DNA from 2 places in the [Pantoea] beijingensis genome. Region 2 is predicted to be linked to the other one. Evidence: predicted binding sites of a transcription regulator. Region 2 holds the regulator's gene; the other holds the start of a gene.

Region 1 (5,428 bases), 110 kb from region 2:
CGGAACATATCAAACAGGCGATCGCGGAGCAGGAGCGTTTAGGTCTGGACGTGCTGGTACATGGTGAAGCAGAACGTAACGACATGGTTGAATACTTCGGCGAGCATCTGGATGGCTTCGTGTTTACTCAGAACGGTTGGGTACAAAGCTATGGTTCCCGTTGCGTGAAACCGCCGGTTATTATTGGCGATGTCAGTCGTCCTGAAGCGATTACCGTTGAATGGGCCAAATATGCGCAGTCTCTGACCGATAAGCCTGTCAAAGGGATGCTGACGGGGCCGGTGACCATTCTCTGCTGGTCTTTCCCGCGCGAAGATGTGTCACGTGAAACCATTGCTAAACAGATTGCGCTGGCGCTGCGTGACGAAGTTGAAGACCTGGAGAAAGCGGGCATTGGTATCATCCAGATTGATGAGCCTGCGCTGCGCGAAGGTTTGCCATTGCGTCAGTCTGACTGGGCGGCCTATCTGAAATGGGGCGTGGATGCGTTCCGCCTGAATGCGGCTGTTGCACGGGATGATACGCAGATTCACACCCACATGTGTTATTGCGAGTTTAACGACATCATGGATTCTATCGCCGCGCTGGACGCTGACGTGATCACCATCGAAACATCGCGTTCTGATATGGACCTGCTCGAGGCGTTTGAGGATTTCGAGTATCCCAATGAAATTGGGCCGGGCGTGTATGACATTCATTCACCCAACGTGCCTGGCGTGGAGTGGATTCAGGATCTGCTGCTGAAAGCGGCGAAACGTATTCCGGTTGAGCGCTTGTGGGTTAACCCGGACTGTGGTTTGAAAACGCGTGGGTGGACTGAAACGCGTCAGGCGCTGGCCAACATGGTAAAAGCGGCACAGAACCTGCGTGAAACTAAAGTCTGATACTAGGGGGCGCCGGCGCCCCCTTGTTTACTCAGGCTGCAGGTTTTACGCCGTTTTGTTTGAACCAGGCGAGCATCCGCGACCAGCCATCTTTCGCTGATTCTTCATGATAATCGGGACGATAATCTGCGTTAAATGCATGTCCGGCTTCCGGATAGACAATGATTTCTGATTTAGCGTTAGCCGCTCGTAACGCCTGGCGCATTAATTCAACGCTTTCCTGTGGGATACCAGTATCCAATCCACCGTACAAACCCAACACCGGTGCGTTAAGGTCCATTGTCACATCAACCGGATGTTTTGGCTGTTTCATGGTTTTTTCACCCACAAGCCTGCCATACCATGCAACAGCTGCTTTTAACTGTGGATTATGAGCGGCATACAGCCAACAGATACGTCCTCCCCAGCAAAAGCCGGTGATAGCGGTATTACGCATATCGCCTCCGTTCCGCGAGGCCCAATTAGCCACGTGGTCAAGATCGGCTAATACCTGTGCATCAGGCACCTTGCTGACCAGCTCTTTCAGCAATGTTGAGAGATCGCTGTAATCATTAGGGTCGCCCTGACGGAAATAGAGTTCAGGGGCAATAGCCAGATACCCTTCCATCGCAAGGCGGCGGCAAATATCGCGGATATGTTCGTGGACGCCAAAGACCTCCTGAACCACTAAAACTACCGGTAGCGGCTCTGATGCATCTTTGGGTTTGGCATAAAAAGCGGGCATGTTTTCGCCCTGTGTGGGAATGGAAGTTTCTTTAGTCGTGATCGACTCACTTTCAGTCAGAATCGTGGTCGATGCGGTGGGGGCTACCGCAGGAGCGAACCCATTATTGTCTTGTTTATGAGCGGTGTTTTTTTCAGTGTTCATTGTTCTCTCCATGCAAGCATTAGCGCAATCAGGTAACTATAGTCAGAATTACACATTGATTATGTGTTGCGTACCCTTTTTAACATCTATCTCTTTAACACTCGGGCAGGAAAAAGCGCAGGGTTGGTTGTAGCAAATTATGATTACAGAGTGATTTAATGTGATTTAAACCACATATTTTTCCTTATGAAATGTAACTTCCATTTTAATGAGTGAGAAAAATCACATAAATTTATTGAGTGCTGCCTTACAGTAGCGCATTGCATTATCAATCCTATTTTAAACAGGAGTCTGTTATGGCCCAATCTGACGTTTTTCACCTTGGTATTACAAAAGCTGATTTACAGGGAGCGACACTGGCGATTGTGCCTGGCGATCCTGAGCGCGTGAAAAAAATTGCGGCTCTGATGGAGAATCCTGTTCATCTTGCGTCTCATCGCGAGTTCACTACCTGGCGCGCGGAACTGGACGGTAAACCTGTTGTGGTTTGTTCAACCGGCATTGGTGGCCCTTCGACGTCAATCGCGGTTGAAGAGTTGGCGCAGTTAGGCGTCAGAACGTTTCTGCGTGTGGGAACTACCGGTGCGATCCAGCCGCATATTAATGTGGGTGATGTGCTGGTGACGACGGGATCGGTTCGTCTTGACGGTGCAAGTCTGCATTTTGCTCCACTGGAGTTTCCGGCTGTGGCCGATTTTAGTTGTACGACGGCGCTGGTCGATGCTGCGAAAGCCACTGGTGCGAAAACCCATATTGGGATTACCGCTTCATCCGATACGTTTTATCCCGGTCAGGAACGCTACGACACATTCTCCGGGCGCGTGGTGAGCCGCTTCCAGGGATCGATGAAAGAGTGGCAGCAAATGGGGGTACTGAACTATGAGATGGAGTCTGCAACGTTATTAACGATGTGCGCCAGCCAGGGCTTGCGTGCTGGTATGGTGGCTGGTGTCATTGTTAACCGGACTCAAAAAGAGATCCCGGATGCTCAGACAATGCAACAGACGGAAAGCGACGCGGTGAAAATCGTGGTTGAAGCGGCTCGCCGCCTGCTGTAGCCCTTTCAGGACGGGGGCGTTTCGGCGGCCTGCTCTCTCCCTTGTGCCACGGCCGTGGCCCTCAAAATGATCACTCTTCTGTGGCCGCTTATGCGGTCATTTTTACCGTTATCATCTGGTCAGGATAAAACAGACTGGACATCCATACAGCCTCCCTTTAACGTGGCGTTGAATAGACGCGTAGCGCGATAGAAACGCGCGATGTAACAGGAGGATAAGTGGATACCAGTTTATTTTACGGTATTGGCGGCTTAGTGATTGGGCTGTTGCTGGGCTGGTTAATTGTCAGTATGCGTGCGCAGCAGCGTAGTGCGCAGCATGATACGCAGCAGCGTCTGCTGGAACATGATTTGCACCAGACACAGCAGGAGCTAGCCTCGCGTCAACTGTCACTGGAAAAGCATCAGCAACACCTGCGCCAGCATGAGATTGAGCTGCGAAATCTTCACGGGCAGTTTACCGCCGCGCAGGAGAAGCTAGAGCAGTTGGGCTACTGGCGCAATGAGTGTGAACTGCTGCAGCAGGAGCTCCGTGCGCTGCGTGAAATTAACAGCGCGCAGGAAGCTGAATTGCGTGAAGTGACTATCCGGCTGGAAGAGACAAGAATGGCGGCTGAAGAAAAGCAGCGTTTGCTGACAAACAGTGAACAGCGGCTGACCGCACAGTTTGAAAACCTGGCGAATCGCATTTTTGAAAGCAGTGGTCGGCGGGTTGATGAACAAAATCGTCAAAGCCTGCAGGGTTTAATAACGCCGCTGCGTGAACAACTGGAAGGATTTCGTCGCCAGGTTCAGGACAGTTTCGGTCAGGAAGCGCGTGAGCGACATACGCTTTCCCATGAAATTCGTAATCTGCAACAGCTGAATGCGCAAATGGCACAGGAAGCGATCAATCTGACCAAAGCGTTAAAGGGCGATAATAAAACCCAGGGGAATTGGGGAGAGGTGGTGCTGAGTCGAGTACTTGAAGCATCGGGCTTACGTGAAGGCCATGAATATCAGACCCAAGTTAATGTCCAGATCGATCAGCATAGCCGTATGCAGCCGGATGTTATTGTGCGCTTGCCACAGGGTAAAGATGTGGTGATTGATGCCAAAATGACGTTGGTTGCCTATGAGCGTTACTTCAATGGGGAAGACGATATTGCGCGGGAGCAGGCAATTAACGAGCATATTGCGGCAATTCGAGCGCATCTTCGGGGGTTAAGCCGAAAAGATTATCAACAATTACCGGGTTTACGCTCACTGGATTATGTGTTGATGTTTATTCCCGTAGAACCTGCATTTTTACTGGCGATTGATCGACAGCCAGAGTTGATTAGCGAAGCGCTAAAACTGAACATTATGTTGGTGAGCCCGACAACGCTGCTGGTGGCGTTACGTACCATAAATAATCTCTGGCGCTATGAGCATCAAAGTCGTAATGCACAGCGTATTGCCGATCGTGCCGCTAAGCTCTACGACAAGATGCGACTTTTTGTTGATGATATGACAGGCTTAGGACTGAGCCTGGATAAAGCTCAGGATCATTACCGCCTTGCAATGAAAAAGTTGGCGGAAGGGCGTGGTAACCTCATTGCCCAGAGTGAAAGTTTTCGCCATCTCGGCGTCGAGATAAAACGGCCCATTAATCCGCGTCTGGCTGAGCAGGCGCTGCCGGAAACGTCGGAGATCCATGAAGACGCATCAGACAGTAACGTGTTATCGGATGATGATTACTCGAAATGATTCATATCACAGCCCGTAATCTGCAGCCTGAAGTCTGATGGGATATTGAGATGCATCAACGAATAAACGTGGGCTAGCGTGCCTGATAATCGCGACTCTGATACACTTCGGGGATATTTGATTGTGGAGCAGGCAAAACAAATGGCAGATGAACCGCAGGAAACCACACACTTTGGTTTTCGCACCGTAGCGAAAAGCGAAAAGGCGGATATGGTGGCAGACGTTTTCCATTCCGTCGCGGCAAAATATGACCTGATGAACGATCTGATGTCGTTTGGTATCCATCGTATCTGGAAGCGTTTTACCATCGATTCTAGCGGCGTGCGCCGCGGTCAGCGTGTGCTCGATCTGGCGGGTGGAACCGGTGACCTCACCGCGAAATTCTCCCGTATCGTGGGTGAGACCGGGCAAGTGGTGCTGGCTGATATCAACAGTTCGATGCTGAAAATGGGGCGTGAAAAGCTGCGCAATAGCGGCATTGTTGGCAACGTTAGCTACGTGCAGGCTAATGCAGAGGCGCTACCTTTCCCTGATAATTATTTTGACTGCATCACCATTTCTTTTGGTTTGCGTAACGTAACCGAGAAGGAAAAGGCGTTGGCATCCATGTTTCGCGTGCTGAAACCTGGCGGCCGTTTGTTAGTGCTGGAGTTCTCCAAACCGGTTCTTGAGCCGATCAGTAAAGCCTACGATGCCTATTCTTTCCATATCTTGCCGCGCATTGGTGAACTGGTGGCAAAAGATGCAGAAAGCTACCGTTATTTGGCTGAATCCATCCGCATGCATCCCGATCAGGAAACGCTGAAGGCGATGATGATGGACGTGGGTTTTGAAAATGCGACTTACCACAATATGACGGGCGGCATCGTTGCGCTGCATCGTGGATTCAAG
Region 2 (5,428 bases):
TGCAGGACAGGAAAGCGCTGGCCCAGCCCCCGCGCTTTTCGACAGCCTTCTTGCCCGCTTCGCAGCTCCCTTCACAAATGCTGTTTTCCGAACGCACCTTTCGCGATTATCAGCCCCATCCCTGGGGCTTACCCCTTCGGGACCCGCACAAGTGCTGTTCAAAACACTCCCTGTGTTTTGTCACCAGTTCGCTGGTGAGCGAAATTTTTGCTGAATCAGAAGCCGTCTGGTTGCTACGACTCCCCGGTCACTTATGCAATGAGCTTCCGGGGATGCGCGCCGCGCGCCTTAAGGTGCAACCGCACTCTCTATGGTCAGACGCACGTCCTGAGTGATCAGGTCTGCCAGCAGCCGGTATACTTTTTGTGTCTGTTCTGGCAGTGCGTTTCCGGTATCACTGATATAACCTTCATCACGTAGTGTTAATACCAGTGATGAAAAGACGGCTTTATCAAAAAACTCGGGCGCATTGATACCATGTAGCACGGAAAGGCGTTGTGCCATCGTACGACTCTCTTTTTCCAGTGAACCGCGATTGATTGCAGGATTGGCGCTGAGAATCGAAAACGTGATGGCATAGCGCTGCAGCGTTTCACGTACACCAGCAGCCAGTAATTGCAGAGAACGAAAGCGGACAGGATTTAAACGCACTACGGCCTCATCAGCAATAATCAATCCCTGACGAGCGAGTTCGGCGGTGAGAGCATCCAGAACCTGTGGGATCTCTTCTTTGTCCCAGCGCAGGAATAGCTCACTTTTCAGCATCGGATAAATCACGCTAACCTGACGCAATAGCTCAGCATGTGAAATCTCACGGTGCTGTTGCACAATCGCGGCAAGCAATGCGGGCACCACCAGCATATGATGAACATTATTGCGGTAGTAGGTCATTAGCACCGCCTGTTCGCGGGGCAGAATGATGATATCGCCAATATTATCCTGTTCGGTTTCAAACTTGTTCATACCCAATGCGCTATCCAGCAGCGCTTCTGCGCTCAGGTCGGGGACGGTTGCATCTGGAGAGTAGGGAACATTGCGCAATAACTGAATATAACAGTCTAGCTGTTCGGTCAATTGGTCGCGCGTCAATGAACGTTGACGTGAGGCCAGTAGGGCCGTGACGCATAAATTCATTGCATTTGCAGCACCAGCATTGTTAATACTGACCATCACCCGCTGTGCGATATCGTTTACCGCAGGGATTAGCCAGCCGGGACGCTGAGCTTCAATCGGATCGATGGCGTCACGCCACTCGGGCACATGTTTGTTGAGATAGTTAACCAGTGGGAGTGGTTCACCGAAGTTAACGTAACCCTGGCCCAGATTACGCAACTTACGCAACCCCCGAACCATCTGCATAAAGCTTTCTTTTTCTTTTGTCGCGCCACGCAACTCTTTGGCGTAGGTGCCGACCTCCATGACGTGCTCATAGCCGATGTAAATCGGTACCAGCGTGATCGGCCGGTTGCCGCCGCGCAGCATCGCCTGAATCGTCATCGACAGCGTGCCGGTTTTAGGTGCGAGCAGGCGTCCGGTACGTGAACGTCCGCCTTCCACGAAGTATTCCACCGAATAACCACGGGCAAATAGCTCGCCAAGGTATTCACGAAATACCGTGGAGTAGAGCTTGTTACCTTTAAAAGTACGGCGGATAAAAAAGGCACCTAAACGCCGGAAAATCGGTCCGGCTGGCCAGAAATTCAGATTAATACCGGCAGCGATATGAGGGGGAACCAGCCCCTGATGATAAAGCACATAGGAGAGCAACAGGTAATCCATGTGGCTGCGGTGGCAGGGCACATAGACGATTTCATGTCCATCCTGCGCCAGTTGGCGTACCCGCTCGCCACCATTAACATTAATGCCCTGATACAGTTTGCTCCATGTCCAATCCATAACACGAGCGGTCAGTCGAACTGTTTCATGGGAGAAATCAGCTGCGATCTCTTCCATCAGCTCAATAGCATTTTGTTGCGCCTTTTCGTGGGGTATTTTTTTACTGCGTGCTTCATCCTCTACCGCTTTAGCAATAGCTTTCGATTTTAGCAAGCGCTTAAATAACTCCTCGCGCACCGGCAAACGCGGACCTACGGCCGCCAGACGCTGCCGGGCAAAGTGCATCCGCGCGACGCGTGCCAGCTTTTGCGCGATCGTCTTGTCGGTACCATGTTCCGTTGCCATATAGCGCAAGGAAACCATTGGAGAGAAGCGAACGAAACTGTCTCGCCCAAGCCACAGCACGGCAAAGAATTTTTGCACGCCATTTAATACGCGCAAGTGCGGTGTTTGTTCGCCCTGTACTTCGCGGCCAGGCGCACGGCCAAACATCACTGAAACCGGCACCATCTGTACGTCAAGATCGGGATTGCTTCGATGCAGATCCAGATACTCATGGAAAAGCTTTACCGATTCCAGATTAGGTACAAAGTAGGGGAACACGCGTGGGCCTTCATGAATAAAGACATGACGCGGCAATTCCGTCCCATCTATCTCCAGCGGTTCCAGTGGATCGGGCAGATTATGGATACGGCACTGCGCTCGCAGTGCAAGGAGATCGGCCTTTGAATCATAAGGCAACACATACATAATAGGGTGCGAGGTATCGAGCCCCAGTTCAGCTACCGGATCGGCCGGAATAGCCTTGCTCTTCACCAAAAATGAGAGCGGTAAATTCAGTAACTTATAATAGAAATTACGCCAACCTGACATAGATAACATGAAGCCTCTTGTTAGCAAAGCGCGGCAAGCATACCAGAAAGTGCCACCAAGATCTGTGGCATTGCAATTTGCGCATCATCCCCAAATTGACGTTAAACATCTCAAAGGGTTCAATTAATATGGCAAATAACGTAACGGGTTTGACTCGTATCATCAAAGCAGCGGGTTATTCCTGGCAAGGATTGCGCGCAGCATGGCAGCATGAAGCCGCGTTTCGACAGGAGTCGATAGCGGCGCTAATCGCGATTGTGATTGCTTGCTGGCTCGAGGTTGATGCCGTAACTCGCGTGTTATTAATTGGTTCCGTGCTGCTGGTTGTGATCGTGGAGATTCTGAATAGTGCCATTGAGGCGATTGTTGACCGCGTTGGTAGTGATTTCCATCCTCTCTCCGGCCGGGCAAAGGATATGGGCTCTGCTGCGGTCCTGTTAAGCATTCTGCTTGCCCTCTTCGTCTGGATAATGTTGCTGTGGCCACTTTTACGATAGCCTGCTCAAAATTCCACAAATCGCTGTTTTTTTGACTCATTTAGGTTTTCAAGCCACAAATACCTGTATATACTCACAGCGACTGTATAAACAACCAGGGGGCGGAATGAAAGCACTAACAGCAAGGCAGCAACAGGTTTACGATCTGATTCGTGATCACATTAATCAGACTGGTATGCCGCCTACGCGTGCGGAAATTGCTGCGCAACTGGGTTTCCGTTCCCCTAATGCTGCGGAAGAACACCTGAAGGCGCTGGCACGCAAAGGCGTAATTGAAATTGTTTCCGGTGCTTCACGCGGTATTCGTTTGATGATGGAAGACGAAACGGGTCTGCCACTCATTGGTCGGGTGGCCGCGGGCGAACCGCTTTTGGCGCAGGAGCATATTGAATGCCACTTCCAGGTGGATGCTGGTTTATTTAAACCGCATGCTGATTTTCTGCTGCGTGTTAGCGGTATGTCCATGAAAGATATTGGTATCATGGACGGCGATTTACTTGCGGTGCATAAAACGCAGGACGTGCATAACGGACAGATTGTGGTTGCGCGTATTGATGATGAAGTTACCGTTAAGCGATTGAAAAAACAAGGAAATACGGTTCAGCTTTTGCCAGAGAATAGTGAGTTTCAACCAATTGTTGTCGACTTGCGTCAGCAATCTCTGACCATTGAAGGTTTGGCTGTTGGGGTAATTCGTAACGGTAACTGGTTATAAAAGTAGTGCAGCTTGCACGCTGATGGTATCGGCGTGCGTTTGAGTGGATGTTTTTGTATCCGTTGCATCCGTTCACGCATCCTCCAATAAAAGGGCATTTCGCGTTCTGAATGCTTATGCGACTCTTTTCCGTAGCTGATAAAAATCTGTGGCGTCTTGCACTACCGATGATCCTGTCAAATATCTCTGTGCCATTATTGGGCCTGGTTGATACCGCCGTTATTGGTCATCTTGATAGCCCCGCGTATCTTGGCGGTGTGGCTATTGGTACGACCGCCACCAGCTTTCTGTTTATGCTGCTGTTATTCCTGCGAATGAGCACGACAGGATTAACCGCGCAGGCATTTGGTGTGGGCAATAAACCCGCGCTGGCACGTGCGCTGATGCAACCTTTATTCATCGCACTGGTTGCCGGGGCATTTTTTGTCCTGTGTAAAGAGCCCTTAAGTCATCTGGCGATCCGTATCGTGGGTGGTAACGGTGAAGTGCTCTACCAGGCTCATCAGTTTATGTCGATAAGGTGGCTAAGCGCACCGGCAACGCTGGCGAATCTTGTGATACTGGGTTGGTTGCTGGGGGTGCAGTATGCGCGTGCGCCGGTGGTATTGTTGGTGGTCGGCAATCTGGTCAATATTCTTCTCGATTTGTGGTTTGTAATCGGGCTGAAGTGGGGGGTGGCAGGCGCTGCTGCTGCAACGGCTATCGCCGAGTATGCCGCTTTAGTGGTCGGGTTATTGATGATTTGGCGCGTGCTCAAACTGCGAGGTATTTCACTGTCGCTACTGTGCCGCAGCTGGCGTGGCGATTTTTCTCGCCTGCTGCGCCTGAATCGCGACATCATGTTGCGATCTTTGCTGTTACAACTCTGTTTTGCTTCACTGACTATTTTGGGTGCACGTTTGGGGAGCGATACCGTTGCGGTGAATGCGGTCTTATTGATGTTCCTCACCTTTACCGCCTATGCTCTCGACGGATTTGCCTATGCGGTGGAGGCCTATTCAGGGGAAGCATATGGTGCCCGTGATGGCAGTAAGTTGCTCAAAGTATGGCATGCCTCTTGTCGGCAAGCGGGATTAGTTGCCCTCTTTTTTTCACTGGTCTACGCCCTGATCGGGGAGTGGATCGTTTCGATGCTGACATCATTGCCGTCGTTGCGCGAGCTGGCTGGGCACTATCTGATTTGGCAGGTGGTTTTACCGTTGATTGGTGTCTGGTGCTATCTACTGGATGGCATGTTTATCGGCGCGACGCGTGGTAGTGATATGCGTAATGGCATGGCGGTTGCGGCATTGGGTTATGGCCTGACGCTGCTGACATTGCCGTGGCTTGGGAATCATGGGTTGTGGCTGGCGGTGATGGTGTTTTTGATGCTTCGGGGGATAACACTTTGGTGGATCTGGCACCAGCATTGGAAAAAAGGGAGTTGGTTCCCCAGCTGATAGACGTAATGCTGTTTTCCATCCGTTGATGATGGGTTCGAATATTGCTAATGCATTCAGGATGTTGT

Evidence for each region. The regulator LexA, encoded in region 2, represses DNA repair genes until DNA is damaged. The targets are predictions, from matches to a motif close to TNCTGTATGTACATACAGNA.
Region 1: the regulator LexA is predicted to act here: its motif matches at 2,943-2,962, upstream of rmuC (DNA recombination protein RmuC).

Annotation. Positions count from the first base shown of each region.
Region 1 covers NZ_CP071409.1:3,842,157-3,847,584, reverse strand. Annotated here, with positions in the region: gene metE (5-methyltetrahydropteroyltriglutamate--homocysteine S-methyltransferase) at 1-884, shown strand, start outside; gene J1C60_RS17390 (dienelactone hydrolase family protein) at 916-1,752, opposite strand; gene udp (uridine phosphorylase) at 2,049-2,810, shown strand; gene rmuC (DNA recombination protein RmuC) at 3,029-4,537, shown strand; gene ubiE (bifunctional demethylmenaquinone methyltransferase/2-methoxy-6-polyprenyl-1,4-benzoquinol methylase UbiE) at 4,679-5,428, shown strand, end outside.
Region 2 covers NZ_CP071409.1:3,731,446-3,736,873, reverse strand. Annotated here, with positions in the region: gene plsB (glycerol-3-phosphate 1-O-acyltransferase PlsB) at 289-2,709, opposite strand; gene J1C60_RS16910 (diacylglycerol kinase) at 2,838-3,206, shown strand; gene lexA (transcriptional repressor LexA) at 3,313-3,921, shown strand; gene dinF (MATE family efflux transporter DinF) at 4,038-5,360, shown strand.